One region of the Faecalibacterium sp. I3-3-89 genome, then DNA from elsewhere that is predicted to be linked to it. Evidence: predicted binding sites of a transcription regulator. Region 1 holds the regulator's gene; the other holds the start of a gene.
What was found. Region 1 encodes HrcA, which represses chaperone genes, less so after heat shock. Its sites were predicted from a motif close to TGTTAGCACTCNNNNNNNNNGAGTGCTAACA; they were not measured.
Positions count from the first base shown of each region.

Region 2: a site for HrcA is predicted at 1,274-1,304, ahead of htpG (molecular chaperone HtpG). Genes of this name have one in related genera too.

Region 1 covers NZ_CP094468.1:2,649,754-2,665,658, forward strand. Annotated here, with positions in the region: gene gpr (GPR endopeptidase) at 1-527, opposite strand, end outside; gene rpsT (30S ribosomal protein S20) at 706-966, shown strand; gene MTP38_RS12870 (peptidoglycan synthetase) at 1,430-1,693, opposite strand; gene MTP38_RS12875 (SpoVA/SpoVAEb family sporulation membrane protein) at 1,801-2,157, opposite strand; gene MTP38_RS12880 (stage V sporulation protein AD) at 2,154-3,179, opposite strand; gene MTP38_RS12885 (SpoVA/SpoVAEb family sporulation membrane protein) at 3,296-3,733, opposite strand; gene MTP38_RS12890 (M15 family metallopeptidase) at 3,809-4,702, shown strand; gene MTP38_RS12895 (DUF4358 domain-containing protein) at 4,847-5,431, shown strand; gene MTP38_RS12900 (MBOAT family O-acyltransferase) at 5,558-6,976, shown strand; gene MTP38_RS12905 (DHHW family protein) at 6,992-8,170, shown strand; gene MTP38_RS12910 (hypothetical protein) at 8,370-8,702, shown strand; gene MTP38_RS12915 (hypothetical protein) at 8,798-9,124, shown strand; gene dnaJ (molecular chaperone DnaJ) at 9,204-10,376, opposite strand; gene dnaK (molecular chaperone DnaK) at 10,561-12,390, opposite strand; gene MTP38_RS12930 (nucleotide exchange factor GrpE) at 12,485-13,111, opposite strand; gene hrcA (heat-inducible transcriptional repressor HrcA) at 13,108-14,181, opposite strand; gene MTP38_RS12940 (hypothetical protein) at 14,480-14,617, opposite strand; gene MTP38_RS12945 (stage V sporulation T C-terminal domain-containing protein) at 14,850-15,392, opposite strand; gene MTP38_RS12950 (NAD(P)/FAD-dependent oxidoreductase) at 15,575-15,905, shown strand, end outside.
Region 2 covers NZ_CP094468.1:1,156,527-1,160,705, forward strand. Annotated here, with positions in the region: gene htpG (molecular chaperone HtpG) at 1-1,210, opposite strand, end outside; gene MTP38_RS05390 (alpha/beta hydrolase) at 1,450-2,229, shown strand; gene MTP38_RS05395 (hypothetical protein) at 2,331-2,756, shown strand; gene MTP38_RS05400 (HD domain-containing protein) at 2,982-3,497, shown strand; gene MTP38_RS05405 (GNAT family N-acetyltransferase) at 3,553-4,071, opposite strand; gene MTP38_RS05410 (histidinol-phosphatase) at 4,173-4,179, opposite strand, start outside.

The DNA of each region.
Region 1 (15,905 bases):
TGCAGCGTCCGGCCCAGCCGCTGCGGCTCAGAAGAACAGAGGCTGTCCACGCAGATGAGGGCCGTGGGCCTCACCTCCCTCACCAGCGCCCCGGCCAGCTGCTGTAAGCTCAGACCGGTGGAGGCCGAGACCCCCGGGGCGACCGCTGCCACGGGGCGGATGCCCTGCACCGGCGGGCGGCCCGCCCCCATCGTGACGAAAATTTTCTGGGTCGTCCTCGGCCCGAGGGCGTCGGCTGTGACCCGGCGGTTGCCCACGCCCAGCACCAGCACCGGCCCTTCCGGCGGCATAAGCGCCCGCAGCTCCTCCGCCGCCTGCTCAATAACTTCGGCGTCCCGCTCGTCCAGCACGCTGACGCTGGGCACTTCCAGCGTAACGTACCGCCCCCGGGGCTTTTCGAGGCCCTCCCGGGCGATCTCCACCCGCGTCACCGTCACGCCGCCCCGCCGCGCCGTGGCTGTGCGGACGCCGCCGGGCAGGTCTGCCGCCGCGGCATACAGCTCGTCCGCCATATCGGTCAAGCGCATCGTTTTCCCTCATTTCTGTTCCATTTTTCGCCAAAAAGCCGTTTTTGGGGCCTTGCAGCACAAAAAGTATGGGAAAATCAAAACTTTTTGAAACAAAAATCGAAAAAATGCTTGCGCTGGAACGGCAAATATGGTATCATAAGGTGCGCTGTTATAGGTAGCCAAGGAGGTGGAACGAATGCCTAACATCAAATCTCAGAAGGACCGCGTCGTGCAGGCTGTTGCAGAGCAGGCTCACAACAAGGCCATTAAGACCAACCTGAAAACAGTCGTCAAGAAGGCAGACGCTGCCATCGATGCGAATGCCGCTGACAAGGACGCAACCGTCCTGGCTGCTGTTTCCGCGATCGACAAGGCTCGCGCTAAGGGTGTCATCAAGAAGAACACCGCTAGCCGCAAGATCAGCCGTATGGCAAAGCGTGCGAACAAGAACGCTTGATCGCAGTTTGACTGACGAACAAAACCCCTGTACCGGGACCCCGGTGCGGGGGTTTTTGTTTTTTATTTTTCCGGGCGCGGGGTCGGTCCGATTGCTGTTGCAGCAGGGCTTGGTTTTCTTTAAGCAGGCGCGCGCTGGTGGCGCGGATTAAAGCGTTGTTGCAGTAGGGCTGATTTTTTCTTTAAGTGGGATTTCGCGCTGGTGGCGCGGGGCAGGTTTTCTCTTATGGTCAAGTGGCTTGCGCTCCGCGCGGGCCAGAGGCAGGGAGGGGTGTTTCGACTCCCCCCTCCCTACCTCTGGACTCCACTCTCCCCGCAACGAGTTAAGGGCTGCTCGCCCTTGATTCGTGCCTCCCGCGCCTCGAAAGTAGCGGGTGCTTTTCTGGTTCTCTTTTGGCACGCAAAAGAGAACTTAGCCTTACCGTAACAGCACTCTAACCCCGCGCACAAGCGCGCGCACCCACTTAAAGAAAAACCTCCTCTGTGACGATATGTATCTTCCCCTGCTTTTCCATCACCACCTCCTCCGGCAGCGGCTTCGGCCTTTGGGCCAGCATCCACCACCCGGCCCAGACGGCGGGGACTGCCGCTGCAAGGGCCAGCCCCGGCCAGAGCACCGCCGGGTATCGCAGCGCCGCGCTGCCGGGCCAGAACACCGCCGCCGCGCAGAGCGCCTGCGCTGTCCAGCCCTCCCAGAAGATGGTCGTCCATTGTGTTTCCTGTTTCATGCTTCCTGCCTCCTTTGGTCCCAATATAACGCACCCCGGACGAAAAATGAGCCGAAACGGCCCGCCACGCACAGAAAAACATCCCGGCGCGAGACCGGGATGCTTTTCTAGTTCTGGTCATGGCTCTTCCCCACCCACGAGCACACCACCCCGCATACAAGGCTTGTCGTGATGCCCGCAGCCGCAGCCGTCAGCCCTCCGGTGAGGATGCCGATGGCCCCCTCCTCCTCGATGGCTGTCCGCACCCCCTTGGCCAGCAGATGCCCGAACCCCAGCAGGGGCACGGTGGCCCCACAGCCCGCGAACTCCGCCAGCGGCCCATACCACCCCACCGCCGAAAGGATGACGCCCGCCACCACATAGCCCGTCAGGATGCGGGCAGGGGTCAGGCCGGTGAGGTCGATGAGCAGCTGGCCGATGACGCAGATGCCGCCGCCCACCACGAAGGCCCAGAAGTAATTCATCCGTTTTCCTCCTTCTGCTGCGGGCTGCGCAGCTCCACAAGATGGGCGATGGCCGGGATGCTCTCCTTCTGCAAAAAGGTCGTCTGGCTCATCAGTGCGCCGGTGGCGATAAAGAGCGCCCGCTTCTGCGTCCCCCGCTCGAGGCGGGGCAGGATATGCCCGCAGAGGACGGAGGCGCTGCAGCCCGGCCCGGAGCCGCCGCTCTTCACGGTCTGCTCAGTGGCATCGTAGAGGATGCAGCCGCAGTCCACATGGTTCTTGAGCAGCAGTCCCTCCGCCGCCAGCAGGTCGCGGAGGAGCTGGCTCCCCACATGGCCGAGGTCGCCGGTGTAGATGCGGTCGAAGTCCTCCGGAGCGCTGCCGGTGTCCTTCAGATAGCGCAGAAGGGTGGCTGCGGCCGCAGGGGCCATGGCCGCGCCCATGTTGTTGATGTCTTTTATCTTATAGTCCTGCACCCGCCCGAAGGTGACGGCACAGAGCTGCACCCCCTCGCCCGCAGGCCGCAGCAGGCAGGCTCCCGCCGCCGTGGCCGTCCACTGGGCCGTGGGCGTCCGCACCGCACCGTAGCTCAGCGGCGTGCGGAACTGGCGCTCTGCCGCGCAGAAATGGCTGGACGTCATGGCCAGCAGGCCGTCGGCCATCCCGGCGCTGCACAGCGCCGCGCCGAGGCCCAGCGCCTCGGCCATCGTGCTGCACGCGCCGAACAGGCCCGCGAAGGGGATGCCCAGCTCTCGCATGGCGTAGCTGGATGCGGTGCACTGGGCCTGCAAGTCTCCCGCCAGCACGAGGCTGACCTTTTCGGGGGTCGTCTGGGCCTTTTTAAGGCAGAGCCGCGCCGTTTGCAGGGCCAGCTCCTTTTCGGCGGCTTCCCAGCTGGACTGGCCGAAGAAGTTGTCGGCGCTCAGCGCATCGAAGCAGGCGGCGAGGGGGCCTTCGCCCTCCTTTTTGCCGCCGATGGCCGCATGCGCCGCCACGATGGGCGGCGTCGGGAACAAAAGGGTATCTCCGCGGCGTGCGGCCATACAGTTTCCTCCTTTATGGGGCTGATTTTATCCGCTTTTTGTGGTATACTGGGGTTTCGGCAGGCGGATGCAATTTTCGCACCCTCTCCTGCGTATTCTGGACAGGGAGAGCCGTTTTATCCAAGCAGCCAGCAGACGCTGCCGTAGAGCACCGCCGCCAGCGTGCCGTAGACGATGACCGGCCCGGCGATGAGGAACATCTTCGCGCCGGTGCCCAGCACCCGGCCCTCGGTCTTGAACTCGATGGCCGCACTGACCACCGCGTTGGCGAAGCCTGTGATGGGCACGAGGGTGCCCGCGCCCGCCTTCGCGGCCAGCTTCTGGTAGAGGCCCAGCGTCGTCAGCAGGGCCGACAACACTACCAGTGTGCAGCTGGTGAGGGTGCCGGCCAGTTCTTTGTCCAGCCCCATGGTCAGATACCACCCCCGCAGCACCTCGCCCAGCAGGCAGATGCCGCCGCCCACGCAGAACGCCCAAAGGCAGTCTCTGCCCAGCGGCGAGGGCGGGCCGACCCGGCGCACCCTGCGCCCGTATTCCTCAGCCGACATTTTCATCCTGTTCGCCTCCCGGGAATAGGATGTCCTCCCCTGTGGAAAAATATACACACCCAACCGGAAAGAAGGTCTTTTATGAATCCCTCCACTCCTCATCCTCAGCACCGACGCCTCACCCGCGCTGAGCTGCGCCGCCGCAGGCGCAGACGTGCCATCCGCCGGGTGGCCGGGCTTACCCTGATGCTCTGCGTCGCCGCGGGCGGCGTCTCCTTCCTGCTCACCCGCCGCGCCGCCATCCCCAGCGCCTCGGCGGCGTCTGCGGCCCCTCTCCCGGCGCAGAGCGCCCCGCAGGAGGCCGCAGCGTCCAGCGTCCCCGAGAACACCGCCCCCTCCAACGCCCTCGGCCTCACCGCCGACGAGGCCCGCGCCCTGCTGGCCGACCCGCTGATGGTGCTGGTGAACCACACCAACAAGATGCCGGACGACTACACCTTTGACACCAAGGAGTGCGGCTCTGCCACCGCCGTGAACAAGACTCTCCAGACGGCGGCCTGCGACGCCTTCCTCGCCATGCAGAAGGCCGCAGCCGCCGACGGCGTCACCGTCTGGATGCAGAGCGGCTACCGCAGCGTCAAGTACCAGACCAGCCTCTACGAGAAAAAGACCCAGTACTACCTCAACAAGGGCTATGACAACGCCGCTGCCAAGGAAAAGGCCGCAGCCGTCGTCAACCCTCCGGGCTACTCCGAGCACAACTGCGGCCTCGCCGCCGATCTGAACAGCCCCGAGCACACCGGGCTGGACGAGGGCTTCGAGAACACCGCCGCCTTCCGCTGGCTCTGTGCACACGCCGGGGACTACGGCTTCATCCTCCGCTACCCGAAGGACGCCGAGGACAAGACCGAGATCATCTACGAGCCGTGGCACTGGCGGTATGTCGGCGTCGAAAATGCGGCCCGGATCAACGCCAGCGGCCTCTGCTTCGAGGAGTATATCCAGACGCTGCGGGACATCGCGGCCGAAGGCTGACCCGACCGGTGAAGAAAAGGTTAAAAATCTTGCAGTTCGTTTGCAATCCGAACCTCGTTATGATAGACTGATAAGGGTCTTGGGCCGACGCTTTTCGGTGCGGCCGGGCCTTGGAAATTTAACGACAAAAGAGGGAAATCTTCTATGAATATTCGTCTGAAACTCGTCCTTTCTGCTGCTGCGCTGGCTGCGGGCTGTGTCCTGCTGACAGGCTGCGGCGGCTCTGCCTCCTCTGCATCCTCTTCGGCATCCTCTGCGGCCTCCTCCGGGGCTGCCAGCCAGAGCGCCTCTGAGCCTGCTGCTTCCGTCTCCGCCGAGGAGAACGGCGCTTCCGACGCCGTGGCCTCTGCCGTGGACGCCCTGCTGGAAACGAACCCCATCTCCAACCAGTTTGAGATCACAGCCATGAACATCGAGTACGACTTCGGCCTGAAGGCCGACGATGTCACCAGCTACAAGGGCATCAAGAGCAACGACAACGGCGACGCCGGCCTCGTGCTGGCCATCCAGCCCGCCGCAGGCAAGGCACAGGATGTCATGGACACCCTCAAGACCTACCAGCAGGATCAGGTGGCCTTCTACGGCAACTACGCCGAGTTTGCTGAGGCACAGTCCAACGTGGAGAATGCCATCATCGACGTCAGCGACGACCTCGTGGTGATGATCATTGCCTCCAACGGCTGCTCTGCCGACCTGACCAGCGCCGTCAACGGCGTTCTGGGCAAGTAAAGAAGCGCTTCCGGGCCGGTGCCGCAGCGGCATCGGCCTTTTTCGCTTTGGTAAAACCTCTCACGCAGCGCCTCCCGGCGCTGTCCGCTCCCCCCACCGGGGAAAGTCCGAAAGGAGACTGACGCCGTGGTCTTCAGCACCATCATCTTTCTGCTGCGCTTTCTGCCCATCACGCTGGCGCTCTATTACCTCGCGCCCCCGAAGCTCAAAAACACCGTCCTCTTCCTGTGCAGCCTCGTGTTCTACTGCTGGGGCGAGGTACGGTTTTTCCCGGTCATGCTGGCCCTCATCCTTATCAACTACCTCTGCGGACTCGGGCTTGAGCGCTTCGACCGGAACCGGACGGCCCGCCTCGTCCTGCTGCTCATCGCACTGGCGGGCAGCCTCGGGATGCTCTTCTACTTCAAGTATGCAAACTTTGTGCTCAGCAGCCTCAACGCCCTCTTCGGCACCAGCTTTGCGGCCATCCCGGGCATCAGCGTGCTGCCGCTGGGCATCAGCTTCTACACCTTCCAGACCCTCTCCTACACCATCGACGTCTACCGCCGGGACGTGAAGACCGAGCACAACATCATCGACTTCGGCGCTTACGTCGTCATGTTCCCCCAGCTCATCGCAGGCCCCATCGTCAAGTACCGGGACGTCTCCGACCGCCTCCACGTCTACAAAGGCCGCTATAACTTAAAGCAGATCGAGGAGGGCATGACCCTCTTCACCTTCGGTCTGGCGAAGAAAGTCCTGCTGGCCGACGCCGTCGGCGCCCTCTGGACCGACATCATCGGGGTAGCGGACAGCCCCTCCGTCTCCTTCGTGGGCCTTGCCAACGCCTCCACTCCGCTGGTCTGGCTGGGCGTCATCGCCTACTCCTTACAGCTCTATTTCGACTTTTCCGGCTACTCCATGATGGGCATCGGCATGGGCAAGATGCTGGGCTTCGACTTTCCCCAGAACTTCAACTACCCTTATATCTCCGCCTCCATCACCGAGTTCTGGCGGCGCTGGCACATGACCCTCTCGGGCTGGTTCCGGGAGTATGTCTATATCCCCCTCGGCGGCAACCGGAAGGGCCTCCGGCGTCAGATCTTCAACCTCTTTGTCGTCGAGCTGCTCACGGGCATCTGGCACGGCGCGAACTGGAACTTCATCTGCTGGGGCTTATACTATTTCGTGCTGCTGGCTCTGGAAAAACTCTTCCTGCTGCCCTATCTGAAGAAGGGCAGGGTCTGGCCCCATCTCTACACCCTCTTCCTCGTGGTGGTGGGCTGGGCCATGTTCGTGGGCAACGACGCGGGCGTGGAGTTCGGGCTGCTGTTCCAAAAGCTCTTTATCCCATCCGGCGGCGTGATGCCCCTTTACTTCCTGCGCAACTACGGCGTGCTGCTGGCGGTCTCTGTCCTCTGCTGCACCCCGCTCATCGAAAAGCTGTGGGACCTGCTTTCCCGCCATGCCGTCACCAAGGCGCTGACCATTCTGGCCCTCCTGACCATCTCGATGGCCTATGTCGTGGGCAGCACCAACAGCCCGTTCCTGTATTTCAACTTCTAAGAGGAGGCGCAAACGATGGCGAAACATTCGAAGCGCTCTGCTTCCATCTTCCGTTACCCGGTGCTGCTCGCATTCAGCCTGTTTTTCGTGGGGCTGTTCGCCCTCGACCTCGTCACCCCGGACAGGGCCTATAGTGAGCTGGAAAACACCACCCTCTCCCAGCGGCCCAGCCTGTCCAGCTTCTCGGCAGACGGCCTGAACAAGTTCTTCACGGCCTACACCAAGTACGTCAAGGATCAGGTGGCGGGCCGCGACAACTGGGTCGCCCTCCAGAGCACCGTAGAGACCAAGGTGATGCAGAAGGAGCAGAGCGGCGGCATCCTGCTGGGCAAAGAGCATATGATGTTCCCCCGCACCTACGGTCTGGTCTCCAGCGAGACGCGCACCCTGCCCAAGAATACAGCCGCCCTTGAAGCCCTCTGCCAGCGGTACCCGGGCCTCGTCAATGTGATGCTGGTGCCTGCGGCGTCCGCTGTCTACCCTGAGAACGTCCCCGCAGGCGCTCCCCTGCTGGACGAGGACCGTTATCTCGACGCCCTCTCAGAGGCCGTGCAGACCGCCGGAGGCCGGTTTGTGGACGTGCGGCAGACCCTCGCCGACCACAAGGGCGAATATATCTACTACCGCACCGACCATCACTGGACGAGCACCGGCGCATACTATGCCTACCAGCAGCTCTGCACCGCACTGGGCCTTACGCCCTTTGACCCCTCGGCCCATACAGCCCGGACGGCAGAGGGCTTCTACGGCACCCACTACTCCAAGGCCCGGACGCCCGACGCCGAGCCGGACACCATCACCTACTACGACCTGCCCAACGCCCTGACCATCTACACCGTCACCGCCCCGGGCCAGCCCGCCGAGGGCGAGACCACCGGCCTCTACGACACGGACAAGCTTTCCGTCTACGACAAGTACGCCATGTTCCTCCACGGCAACAACGGCCTGAGCCGCATCAAGGGCGACGGCACCGGGCGCGGTCGAATTTTGGTCATCAAGGACAGCTACGCCAACTGCTTCGTGCCCTACCTGACGGCCAACTATGCCGACATCGACGTGGTGGACTTCCGCAACTACAACTACGGCCTCGACCAGCTCATCGCGGACAACGGCTATGACCAGATCCTCGTGCTCTACAGCTTCGACAGCTTCAAGAGCGACCCCTACCTCTACCGGGCTGGTGCCGCAGGCTGATGCTGGAAATTATTGCAGTGCTTTTCCACAAACTTCAAGGTTGTTTTTCATGCATTTTCCCGGGTTTTTGTCGTTTCTAGCCAAAACACTTGCACAAAACACGGCCTTGTAGTAGAATGATGCTGACAGAGAACATGGTTCTGTCTGAGGGAAATTCAGGCGGTGTACCGCCTGCTGATACAAAAGGAGTGTTTCACCTATGAAGAAATATATGGAGCTTCCCGCTGGTTATACCGCCCTTTCCGAAGATGAGATGACCTACACCTCCGGCGGCAGCGCTGTGGGCGGTGTCGTCACCGTCGTGGGCGTCGCTGTTCTGGCTTCCAGCTATGTCTGGGGCATCTCGCAGGCCAAGGATTGGCTCAGTGTTTCCAGCAACCGCAAGGGCAACCTCTTCACCGTGCTGGGCCGTGCGTCCGACGCCCTCAGTGAGGATATGTCCAAGTCCCCCTCCAACTTCCTGCGTGACACGGTGGCCGCCGGTACGGTCATCGCTCTTGCCCCCCTGAGCGCCATCCTGCTCATCCTGTAAGCTTCCCCCGCGGCGTTCCGTAAGCTTCGCCTCTCTCTTGAAAAAACGATGCACCGTGCATCGTTTTGGGATATTGTTCGTAAAGGAGTGCTACTATGGAAAACATCATGATGCTTCCCGCTTCCTATTGCGTTATGAACGAAGAGGAAATGACCTATACCTCTGGTGGTGCCAACATCGTTCAGGCAGCAGCAGCTGTTTTTATCCCGTTCTACGGATGGTTCGCCGGTGTCGCCGGTGTGCGCGACTACCGGAAGTCTCATCCGAAGGACTGGACCAGCACTGGCCCGGATGCTCTGACCCGTTATATGGATAAGAGCGTCGCCAATGCATTCTACGGCCTCGGCTGCACCTTCTGGACGGTGTCCAGCTGCTTCACGGGCGTCGGCCTCTTGATCAACGCACTTGTCATCTTCAGCTGATAAGTCAGGAGACTCCAAAGAACAACAAAGGCGGGTGCTCTTCCCGATGGGGAAGGGCACCCGCCCTCTTTTTTACGTTTTACTGGAACATATCCTTCAGCTTCTTGAAGAAGCCCTTGCGCTTTTCGTAGTTCTCTTCTTTCAGAGTGCCCTCGAACTTCTTCAGAGCGTCGCGCTGGGTCTTGCTGAGCTTCTTGGGGATCTCGACCTCGCACCTGACGTACATATCGCCCCGGCCCCGGCCATTCAGGTACTGGATGCCCTTGCCCCGCAGGCGGAAGGTGGTGCCGCTCTGGGTACCCTCGGGCACAGTGACCTCCACCTTGCCGTCGATCGAGGGCACGGTGATGCTGTCGCCCAGAACCGCTTGACTGTAGGTGATGGGGACGATGACGTAGACGTCGTAGCCGTCGCGCTGGAACACCTCGCTGGGACGGACCGTGACCATCACGATGACGTCACCGGCGGGGCCGCCGTTGGCACCGGCGTCGCCCATGCCCCGCAGTGCAAAGCTCTGATCGTCGTCGATGCCCATGGGGATGGACACCTCCAGCGTCTTCTTTGCTGCGGTCTTGCCGCTGCCGTGGCAGCTCTTGCAGGGGTTCTTGACCAGCTTGCCCTTGCCGCCGCAGCGGGAGCAGGGCTGCTGGGTCTGCATGACACCGAAGGGCGTGCGCTGCTGACGGATGACGAAGCCTCTGCCGCCGCAGTCGGGGCAGGTCTCAGGGCTGCTGCCGGCAGCGCAGCCGCTGCCGTGGCACTCGGTGCACTCCTGCTGACGGGTGATGGTGATGTTCTTCTTGCAGCCATGCACCGCCTCGTCAAAGCTCAGGGTGATGCGCACCCGGATGTCCTGACCCTTGCGGGGGGCGTTGGGGTTCGCAGAGCGGGCCGAGCCGCCAAAGCCGCCGAAACCGCCGCCAAAGATGTCGCCGAAGATGTCGCCCAAGTCCACACCGTCGCCGCCGAAACCGCCGCCGAAGCCGCCCGGGCCGCCGCCGTTCTGGGCCGCATAGTTGGGGTCGACCCCGGCAAAGCCGTACTGGTCGTAGAGCTGGCGCTTCTTCTCATCGGAGAGCACCTCGTTCGCCTCGTTGATCTCCTTGAACTTTTCCTCGGCTTCCTTGTCGCCGGGGTTGTAGTCCGGGTGGTACTTCATGGCCAGCTTGCGGTAAGCCTTCTTGATCTCCGCATCGGTGGCCGTCTTGGATACACCCAGCACTTCGTAGTAATCGCGTTTCTCCTGTGCCATAATCCAATCACCTCTCATGTAGCAGCAACCTCCCTGTTCCAGCAGCGCGCTGCTGTTTCCCGTGCAGCGAGACTGAGAGGTCCTCTATAACCAGCAAGAGCCGCCCCGGCAAAACCGGAGCGGCTTTTGCTATTCTACGCGTGCGTCCGCCGGTTTGGCCGGGCACACACTGCTGTGTCTCAGATCAGACTTCCTTGAAGTCTGCGTCCACAACGCCGTCATCGTTCGGCTTCTGCTGGTCGTTTGCGCCAGCGTCGGGGCCGGGCTGTGCGCCTGCGGCCTGCTGGGCAGCAGCGGCAGCCTGATACATCTTCTCAAAAACATGGCTCAGAGCGTCCTGCTTTGCCTTGATGTCGTCGATGGAACCGGACTGGACAGCGGTCTTCAGCTCGGCCAGCTTTGCCTCAGCCTCGCTCTTGACGTCGGCGGGCATCTTGTCGCCGTTCTCCTTCAGCATCTTCTCCGTCTGGAAGACCATCTGGTCGGCGCCGTTGCGGATGTCCACTTCCTCGCGCTTCTTCTTATCGTCGGCAGCAAACTGCTCTGCTTCCTTCACAGCCTTGTCGATGTCGTCCTTGGACATATTGGTCGAAGCAGTGATGGTGATGTTCTGCTCCTTGCCGGTGCCCAGATCCTTTGCGCTGACCTTCACGATGCCGTTTGCATCAATATCGAAGGTGACTTCGATCTGAGGCACGCCGCGGGGAGCCGGAGCGATGCCGTCCAGATGGAAGACGCCGAGGCTCTTGTTGTCCCGTGCGAACTCACGCTCGCCCTGCAGGACGTTGATCTCAACCGAGGGCTGGTTGTCCGCAGCAGTCGAGAAGACCTGGCTCTTGTGGGTGGGGATGGTGGTGTTGCGCTCGATGATCTTGGTGCAGACGCCGCCCAGAGTCTCGATGCCGAGGCTCAGAGGAGTGACATCCAGCAGCAGCAGACCCTTGACGTCGCCCTGCAGGACGCCGCCCTGAATGGCAGCACCGACAGCCACGCACTCATCGGGGTTGATGCCCTTGAACGGCTCGCAGTTCAGCTCTTTCTTGACTGCATCGTAGACGGCGGGGATACGGGTGGAGCCGCCGACCATCAGGACCTTCTTCAGATCCGATGCGCGCAGGCCTGCATCCTGCAGAGCCTTGCGGACAGGGGTCATGGTGCGATCGACCAGATCCGCCGTCAGCTCGTTGAACTTTGCGCGGGTCAGGGTCATGTCGAGGTGCTTGGGGCCGGTAGCGTCGGCGGTGATGAAGGGCAGGTTGATCTGGGTGCTCATTGCGCTGGACAGCTCGATCTTTGCCTTCTCGGCAGCCTCCTTCAGGCGCTGAGCGGCCATCTTATCCTTGCGCAGGTCGATGCCGTTCTCGGTCTGGAAGGCGTCTGCCATCCAGTCGATGATGCGCTGGTCGAAGTCGTCGCCGCCCAGATGGGTGTCGCCGTTGGTGGCCAGAACTTCGGTGACGCCGTCGCCCATCTCGATGATGGAGACATCGAAGGTGCCGCCGCCCAGATCGTAGACCATGATCTTCTGGTCATCTTCCTTATCGATGCCGTAGGCCAGAGAAGCGGCGGTCGGCTCGTTGATGATACGCTTGACGTTCAGGCCGGCGATAGTGCCTGCGTCCTTGGTGGCCTGACGCTGGCTGTCGTTGAAGTAGGCAGGAACGGTGATGACGGCCTCGGTGACAGGCTCGCCCAGATAAGCCTCGGCGTCAGCCTTCAGCTTCTGCAGGATCATCGCGCTGATCTGCTGGGGGGTGTACTCCTTGCCGTTCAGGGTCACCTTGTGGTCGGTGCCCATCTGACGCTTGATGGAGGACACGGTGTTCTCGGGGTTGGTGATGGCCTGACGCTTTGCGACCTGACCGACCAGACGGTCGCCGGTCTTGGTGAAGCCAACAACAGACGGGGTGGTGCGTGCGCCCTCAGAGTTTGCGATGACAACAGGCTCGCCGCCCTCCATGACAGCCACGCAGCTATTCGTAGTACCAAGGTCAATACCAATGATTTTGCTCATAAATGAAGTCTCCTCTCAAAAGAACTTGTTTATCTCATGCTCGATGTGTGAAGCGGATGTCTTATCTTCAAAACCCTTGCGGGTCTTTGCGATGTCACTCGGCCACCACGACGGTCGCGTGGCGGACGATCTTGTCGCCCAGCTTGTAGCCCTTCTGGTACACCGTGATGACGGTGCCGCTCTCCTGCCCGTCCGGGGCGGGGATCTGCTGGACGGCGTTCATGATGTTGGGGTCGAAGGGCTTGCCCAGCGCTTCGATCTCCTCCACATGGAGGGCATCCAGCGCCTTGGCAGCCTTATCCAGCGTCATGATGACGCCCTTCTTGTAATTCTCGTCGGTGGTGGGAGCGTTGGCCGCCATCTCCAGCGTGTCAAGGATGGGGATGATCTGATTCACGGCAAAGGACACACCATCGTTGAACTTCTGGTCAGCCTCGCGGGTGGAGCGCTTGCGGTAGTTCTCGTACTCCGCTGCCATCCGCAGCAGCTGGTCTTTTGCCTGTGCGGCATTCTTCTCGGCCGTATCGAGCTTCGCCTTCACGGCGTCCATCTCGCGGGCCTTCTTGTTGAACCAGCCATCTTTCTTCTTGGCGTCTGCCGGTTCTGCCTCGGCCTCCTGCTCGGGGGCTGCGGCGGTCTCGGGCGCTTCCTGAGGTGCGGCTTCGGTCTCCTTCGCTTCCTGCTCGGGAGCTTCTGCCGTCTTCTTCGTCTCTTCGCTCATTCCAGATCCTCCTTATATATCACAGTCCGCCGGGGTGCGGCCATCTGCGGGGTGTCTTTTCGTTTGCCGCTCATACCCTCGCCAAGCTCATCGGCGAAGAGGTGGAGCAGCGGCATCAGCTTCTGGAAGGGCATCCGGGTCGGCCCGATGAGGGCCACCGTGCCCCACAGCCCGCCGCCCACAAGGTAGCGGTCGCTGACGATGCACAGGCCGGGGATCTGAGGCTCCAGATCCTCGCCCAGCAGCACGCTCTCACTGCGCTCTGCCGGGGGTGCGATGATGTGGGCGGCCTGCTCCTCGTCGTTCAGCAAGGTGAGGATGTCGCCCACCCTGCCCTCCAGCTGAGGCCAGTCCAGCAGGTGCTGCTCACCGCCCAAGAATACATGGGGCTGTGCGGAGTCCTGCAAAATCGCGGCTGCGGCGCTGATGACCGGCACAAGCTCCGGGTCGATCTGGCTGCACAGCTCGGCGAGCAGCCGGCTCGAAAGATCCACCGGCGCAACGAAGGTCAGGTTGCGGTTGAGCAGCGCGGCCAGCGCAGCGGCATTCTCCCGGGAAAGCCCGGTGCGGACCCGCGCCACACGGGTGCGGACGTAGCCTGCCGTCGTGACGGCCAGCACAGCCGCCGCGCTGCGGCCCACCTGAACGACTTCGTAGTGGGCGACGCAGAGGTCTTCGGCGCAGGGGGTGCTGACCGCGGCGGTGCAGCCGCTGATGGCGGCCAGCGCCTTGGCGGCACCCTGTGCCAGCTTTTCCGGCTCATGGTCAAGGCTGGCGAAGACGGCCTCCACCCGGGCGCGGGTCACGCGGTCCAGCGGCTGGTCGTCGGTCAGCAGATTGTCGAGATAATAACGGTAGCCCTTGGCACTGGGGACACGGCCCGCGCTGGTGTGGGGCTGTTCCAGCAGACCCAGCTTGGTCAGCGCCGCCATTTCGTTGCGCAGCGTGGCGCTGGACACGGCCATATCAAAATAGTTTGCCAGCACACTGCTGCCCACAGGCTCGCCCTCGAGGCCATACAGCGCCACGATCGCCTGCAAGACTCGCTGCTTGCGTGCATCCATCGTCATAGCGCCTGCCTCCTTCTTGGCTTTTGTTTCTTTAGCACTCCATCTTCCTGAGTGCTAAGACCATTATAGCCAAAATTTTTTCCCTGTCAATAGCTTCTCGAAAAAGTTTATAAAGATTCATAATTCTGTCATAAAACCAGCGGGAGGCCCCCTTTCCGGTATAAAGAGAGCTTCCCGCTTGACAACGCCCGGCAGGGCGGCTATACTTATTTATAGAAAAGGCGCTGTCTGCAACATGGCCAGCTCCTTACCCGTATGTCAAAAAAGATTGACTGACAGAGTGTGGGAACTTAGGCGGTCAATCTTTTTTGTTATGTTCTCTGTCCTCATGAGAAATCTTCCAAGTGATCTCGAAAGTCACGTGGACGGCATCGACGAGCAGCACCAGCAAGCTGATGATGACCGCCAGCAGCGCAAAGGTTTCTGTCAGAGACATGACACATCCCTCCCTTCACCGACAGACGGCTCCGGGAAAGGTTTTTTGCTAACAAAAAAGGTCCATTCCCGGACGCCTGCTTCGCTCCAAAGAGTAAAACAAATCGTCAGGGTAAGGAAGCTTGACCACCTGCATTTGCAGACAGCGCCTCGCTGCCAGAGGCAGCATCCAAAGGATACCATAAAAAGCGCGTGAGCACAAGGTTTCACGCGCTTTTTATGCTTTTATAGCCTCATTCCTCCATCTGCTTTGCCAGAAACGCCGCCGCCACGGCCACGGCCTTCTGCTGGGCGGGGTCAGGCTGCTGGGCGCGATCCTCGGCCAGCAGCCCGACGACCCCGGTGACATCCCCCGCTGCGATGATGGGCCACGCGCAGAGCAGAGGCCGCAGCGAGCCCTCACAGGGCAGCAGGACGTGCTCCGGGTCGCCCTCGCTGAGATAGGGCTTGCGGGACTCCATCACCCGTTCCAGCGGCTGGCTGACACTACGGTCGGCAAGGTCGCGCCGGCCTGCCCCTGCGGCGGCGAGGATGCGGTCGCGGTCGGCCATGAAGGCCGTAAGGGCAAAGCTTCGGCTCAGCACCTCCACATACTGCACCGCCACCCCGTGCAGCTCCCCCACCGGGGAATACTTCTTGAAGATGACCTCGCCCTCGCCGGTGGTGAAGATCTCGAGGGGGTCGCCGCGGCGGATGCGCTGGGTGCGGCGGATCTCCTTCGGGATGACCACCCGGCCCAGCTCATCGATGCGGCGGACGATTCCGGTTGCTTTCATCTGGTGTACCTTCCTTCCCATTCTTTGCTTTCGGATGCGGTACAGTTATTATGTGGAAACGAGAGGGAAATATACACCTGCCCGCCCTCTGTTTGCCAAACCGGAGCGGCTATGATACAATGAACTCATCTCAGAAGCTGGTTTGCTTCTGAACACAGCTTCTTGGAAAGGATGGACAGAGGATGCAGCATATCCTTGTTTTAGGCGGCGGCGCAGCGGGTCTGGCCGCTGCGCTGGCGGCAGCGCAGACCGCCAAGGGCAGCGCCCGCATCACCGTACTGGACAGAAACGCAAAGGTGGGCAAAAAGCTTCTGGCCACCGGCAACGGGCGCTGCAACCTCGACAACCGGGACATCTCGCCCGAGCGGTATTTCACCAGCAGCCCCAAGGCCCTGCGCCGCCTGCTGGACGCCGTGAACGAGGCCGCGCCGCTGGCGTGGTTCGAGGGCCTCGGCCTCTACCCCCGCACCGACGAGGCCGGGCGGGTGTACCCCTACTCCAATCAGGCGGCAG
Region 2 (4,179 bases), 1.3 Mb from region 1:
GCATCCCGTAGTCGGAGTAAGCGCCGAACTTCAGCTGACGGCCAAACTCCTTCCAGAAGCTCTCGTATTTTTCGCGGTCGTTGGCCAGCATGGCGTGCAGCTCGTTCTTGATCTTCTTTTCCAGCGCGTTGTGGATGAGCTTGAGCTGGCTGTCCTTCTGCAGCATCTCGCGGCTGATGTTCAGGCTCAGGTCCTGACTGTCCACGATGCCCTTGACGAAGCTGAAGTAGTCGGGCAGCAGGTCGCCGCACTTCTCCATGATGAGGATGCCGGAGGCGTAGAGGGCCAGACCCTTCTCGTAGTCCTTGGTGTAGAAGTCGTAGGGGCGGTGGCTGGGCACGAAGAGCAGGGCGTTGTAGTTCGCGGTGCCCTCGGTGCGGCTGACGATGACCCGGGCGGGGTCGGCGTAGTCGTTGAACTTATCCTTATAGAAGCTGGCGTACTCCTCGTCGGTGACTTCACTCTTCTGCTTCTTCCAGATGGGTACCATGCTGTTCAGGGTCTCCAGCTCGGTGTAAGTCTCCCACTCGGGCTTGTAGTCCTCGGGCTTGGGGTCGGGTTCGGGCTTCTGACGGCTCTTCTCCCGCTCCATCTGGATGGGGTAGCGGACATAGTCGCTGTACTTCTTGACGATGGCCACGATGCCATACTCGTCGAGGAAGTTGTCGTAGTGGTCGGTCTCGGTGTCGGGCTTGATGTGGAGGATGATGTCGGTGCCCGCCGTCTCCTTCTGGGCAGGCTCCAGCTCATAGCCGTCCGCACCGCTGGACTCCCACTGCCATGCCTCGTCGGAGCCGTAGGCCTTGGAGATGACCGTCACCTTGTCGGCCACCATGAAGGCGGAGTAGAAGCCGACGCCGAACTGGCCGATGATGTCGATGTTCTCGTCCTTGTTGTCCTTCTTGAAGTCGAGGGAGCCGGAGTGGGCGATGGTGCCGAGGTTCTGCTCCAGCTCCTCCTTCGTCATGCCGATGCCGTTATCGGAGATGGTAAGGGTGCGGCTGTCCTTGTCGCGGGTGAGCAGGATGCGGAAATCGCCTTTGTTCATGCCGACGGAGGGGTCGGTCAGGCTCTTATAATACAGCTTGTCGATGGCGTCCGAAGCGTTGGAGATCAGCTCCCGCAGGAAGATCTCCTTGTTGGTGTAGATGGAGTTGATCATCATGTCCATCAGCTTTTTGCTTTCGGCCTGAAATTCTTTTTTCGCCATAATACAAAACCTCTTTTTATCAGATTCAATGCCAGCACCCGGAGCGGTTGACTGCTCACAAGGACTTAGCACTCATAACTTTCGAGTGCTAATATACACCGGCGGGAAATAAAAATCAAGGGCTTTCATAAAAAGTTCAAAAAACTTTCCCGGCGGGGCGGCGTTTGGCTTTACTTTGCCCTGCCGAAGCCGTATAATGGGCCGGAGTGATCTGTATAAAAAAGGAGGAAAACGGAACGATGCAGCAGATACAGCTGGAACTTGAGGGCGGCGGGACACTGACCGTCTGCCTGCGGGCGTCGCTGGACGCCATGCCCACGGTGAAGCAGCGGCCTCTGGTGCTGGTGGTGCCCGGCGGGGGATACAGCCACGTCAGCCCCCGGGAGGGCGACCCGGTGGCCCTGCAGTTCGCGGCGGCAGGCTATCACACTGCCGTGCTGACCTACAGCGTGGGGGAGGAGGCGCGGGACTACCGGCCTCTCCGCCAGCTCAGCGAGGCGCTGGGGCTGCTGCGGCAGCACGCGGAGGAATGGCATATCCTGCCGGATAAAATAGCGGTCTGCGGCTTCTCGGCGGGCGGGCATCTGGCCCTGTCCGGCGCAGTGCTGGACATCCCGGGCGAGATGGCCCAGCAGAGGCCCGACGCGGTCATTCTGGGCTACCCGGTCATCACGGCGGGGGAGTATGCCCACCGGGGCAGCTTCGTCCAGCTGGCGGGCAGTGAGGACGCCGCCGCACAGAGAGCCTTCGGCCTGGAGGATAAGATCACGCCCGACACACCGCCGGTCTTCGTCTGGCATACCATGGAGGACAGGACCGTCCCGGTGGAGAACACGCTGCTGCTGCTCTCGGCCCTGCGGCGGGCGGGCGTGGCCTGCGAGGCGCATCTCTTTGAGCAGGGGGTCCACGGCACCAGCATCAGCACCGCTGAGGTGGACGCCGCCGACCGGCACCGCGCCCACTGGGTGACGCTCTGCCTCGAGTGGCTGGGGCGGACGTTCGGGTTCGACCTGCGGTGAATTGGACATTCCTACAAAAAATTCATAATTTTATGGTTGACCTGCCCAAGATTTAAGGGTATACTGGTCAGCGGAAACAAACGAGGAAGAAGGAAACGTACATGGAAAAGAAGATCTCGGTCAAAGACCTGCTGATGCAGGCATTCCTGACGGGCTGGGAGCTGTCCGACAAGAGCATCTCGCAGGACGAGTACCTCCAGAGCGCCATTCAGGTCATCGAAGTGCTGCAGGTGGAGCCGGAAAATATCTACGCCGAAGAGGGCCTCGGCCTGACCGACGGCGACGAGGTGGACCATCTGGACGACCTGCTCCGCGCCGACGGCCAGTGGCTCTATTACGGTGTGGAGGCGGAGAATTTCTTCCTCATCCAGTGGTATCCGGACGAGGCCTCCGCCAAGGCCAAGCTGGCGCAGCTCGAAGAGCTGGGCGACGGCAAGCAGTACCTCGTGGACCTGAACCTCCGGCGCTCGAACCCCACCGAGGCCGAGAACTTCGGAAATTCGAACCCGGTGCAGCTGAGAAGTTGACCTCGGCGAAAGCCTCTCCCCTTGGGAGAGGTGGCACCGTAGGTGACGGAGAGGGCAAGCCTGTTGCCCGAGAGCCGCCGTGCAGCGATAAGCTGTCTCTTTGTCAGAGCGATATTATCACCGCGTCAACACGACTCTCTGCCAGCGTCCTTGCCCTCTCAGGCGCTTCGCGCCAGCTCTCCCAAGGGGAGAGCCTTTTATGATGGAAAGAAAGGAAACTTTTCAATGCAGCTTTCTGATCTGGAGCGCCAGCGCCTTTCCGCCATCCTGATGCGATACGACCAGCACCCTGAGGTGCAGCGGATGCGGGAGTTTATCCAGCACGGCGATGTGACCACCTACCAGCACTGCAAGAACGTGGTGCTGGTGAGCTTCTGGCTCAACCGCCGCTTCCATCTGGGTGCGGACGAGACATCGCTGGCCGTGGGGGCCTTCCTCCACGACTTCTACCTCTACGACTGGCACAAGCGCAGCTCCTTCCACGGCCTGCGCCGTCTGTTCGAGATGCATGGCTTCGCTCACCCCGGCTCTGCCTGCGTCAACGCAGAGCGCTGCTTCGCCATCACCAAGAAGGAGCAGAACATCATCTCGAGCCATATGTGGCCCCTGACCTTCCGCCATGTGCCCACCTGCCGGGAGGCCATCATCGTCTGTCTGGCCGACAAATACTGCGCCGTGCTGGAGAGTATGTTCCAGCGCACCCGCGTGGCCGATGCCGACGCAGGGGAGAATGAGTGGTAAAGGGCTTGTTCCATACAAAAAGAGCTGCTGTACGTTATATACAGCAGCTCTTTTCTTATAGCTTCTTATACCCCGCAGGCTCATCGGCTCTGGCGCGGCGCTCCATCAGGTAGGTGTCCAGCCAGCGGCCATGACAGTCCCGGGCGATCCGCTCCCGCCGCCCCACAACCCGGAACCCGCACTTGGTGTGGAGGCCGAGGCTGGCGGTGTTGTCCTGCAGGACCGTGGAGTGGAGCGTCCAGTAGCCCTCCTGCTCCGACGCCTCACAGAGGGCCGTCAGCAGCCGGGAGCCGAGGCCTCGGCCCCGGAACTTCTCGCCGACGTAGATGCTCACCTCGGCCACGCCCCGGTAGCACCAGCGGGGGTCGATGCGGCGCAGCGCGGCCCAGCCCGCCAGCTCGCCGCCGTCCAGAATGACGAGGCGGCATTCCTTGATGTGGAAGGCGTCCCACGCCGTGTAGGGCGGGCAGGTGGTCTGGAAGGTGGCGTGCTCGGTGGCGATGCCCTCCAAGTAGATCTCGGACACAGCGGCCCAGTCCTCCGGCGTCATCGGCCGGACAGTGATATTGCTCATGATACGTTTCCCCGGCAGAGCGCCCCAATGCGCCCTGCACCATTCCTCTTATCCCAGTTTATCCCAGTATAGCAGATGCGGCCCGTCTGTGCAATGACTTCTCACTCC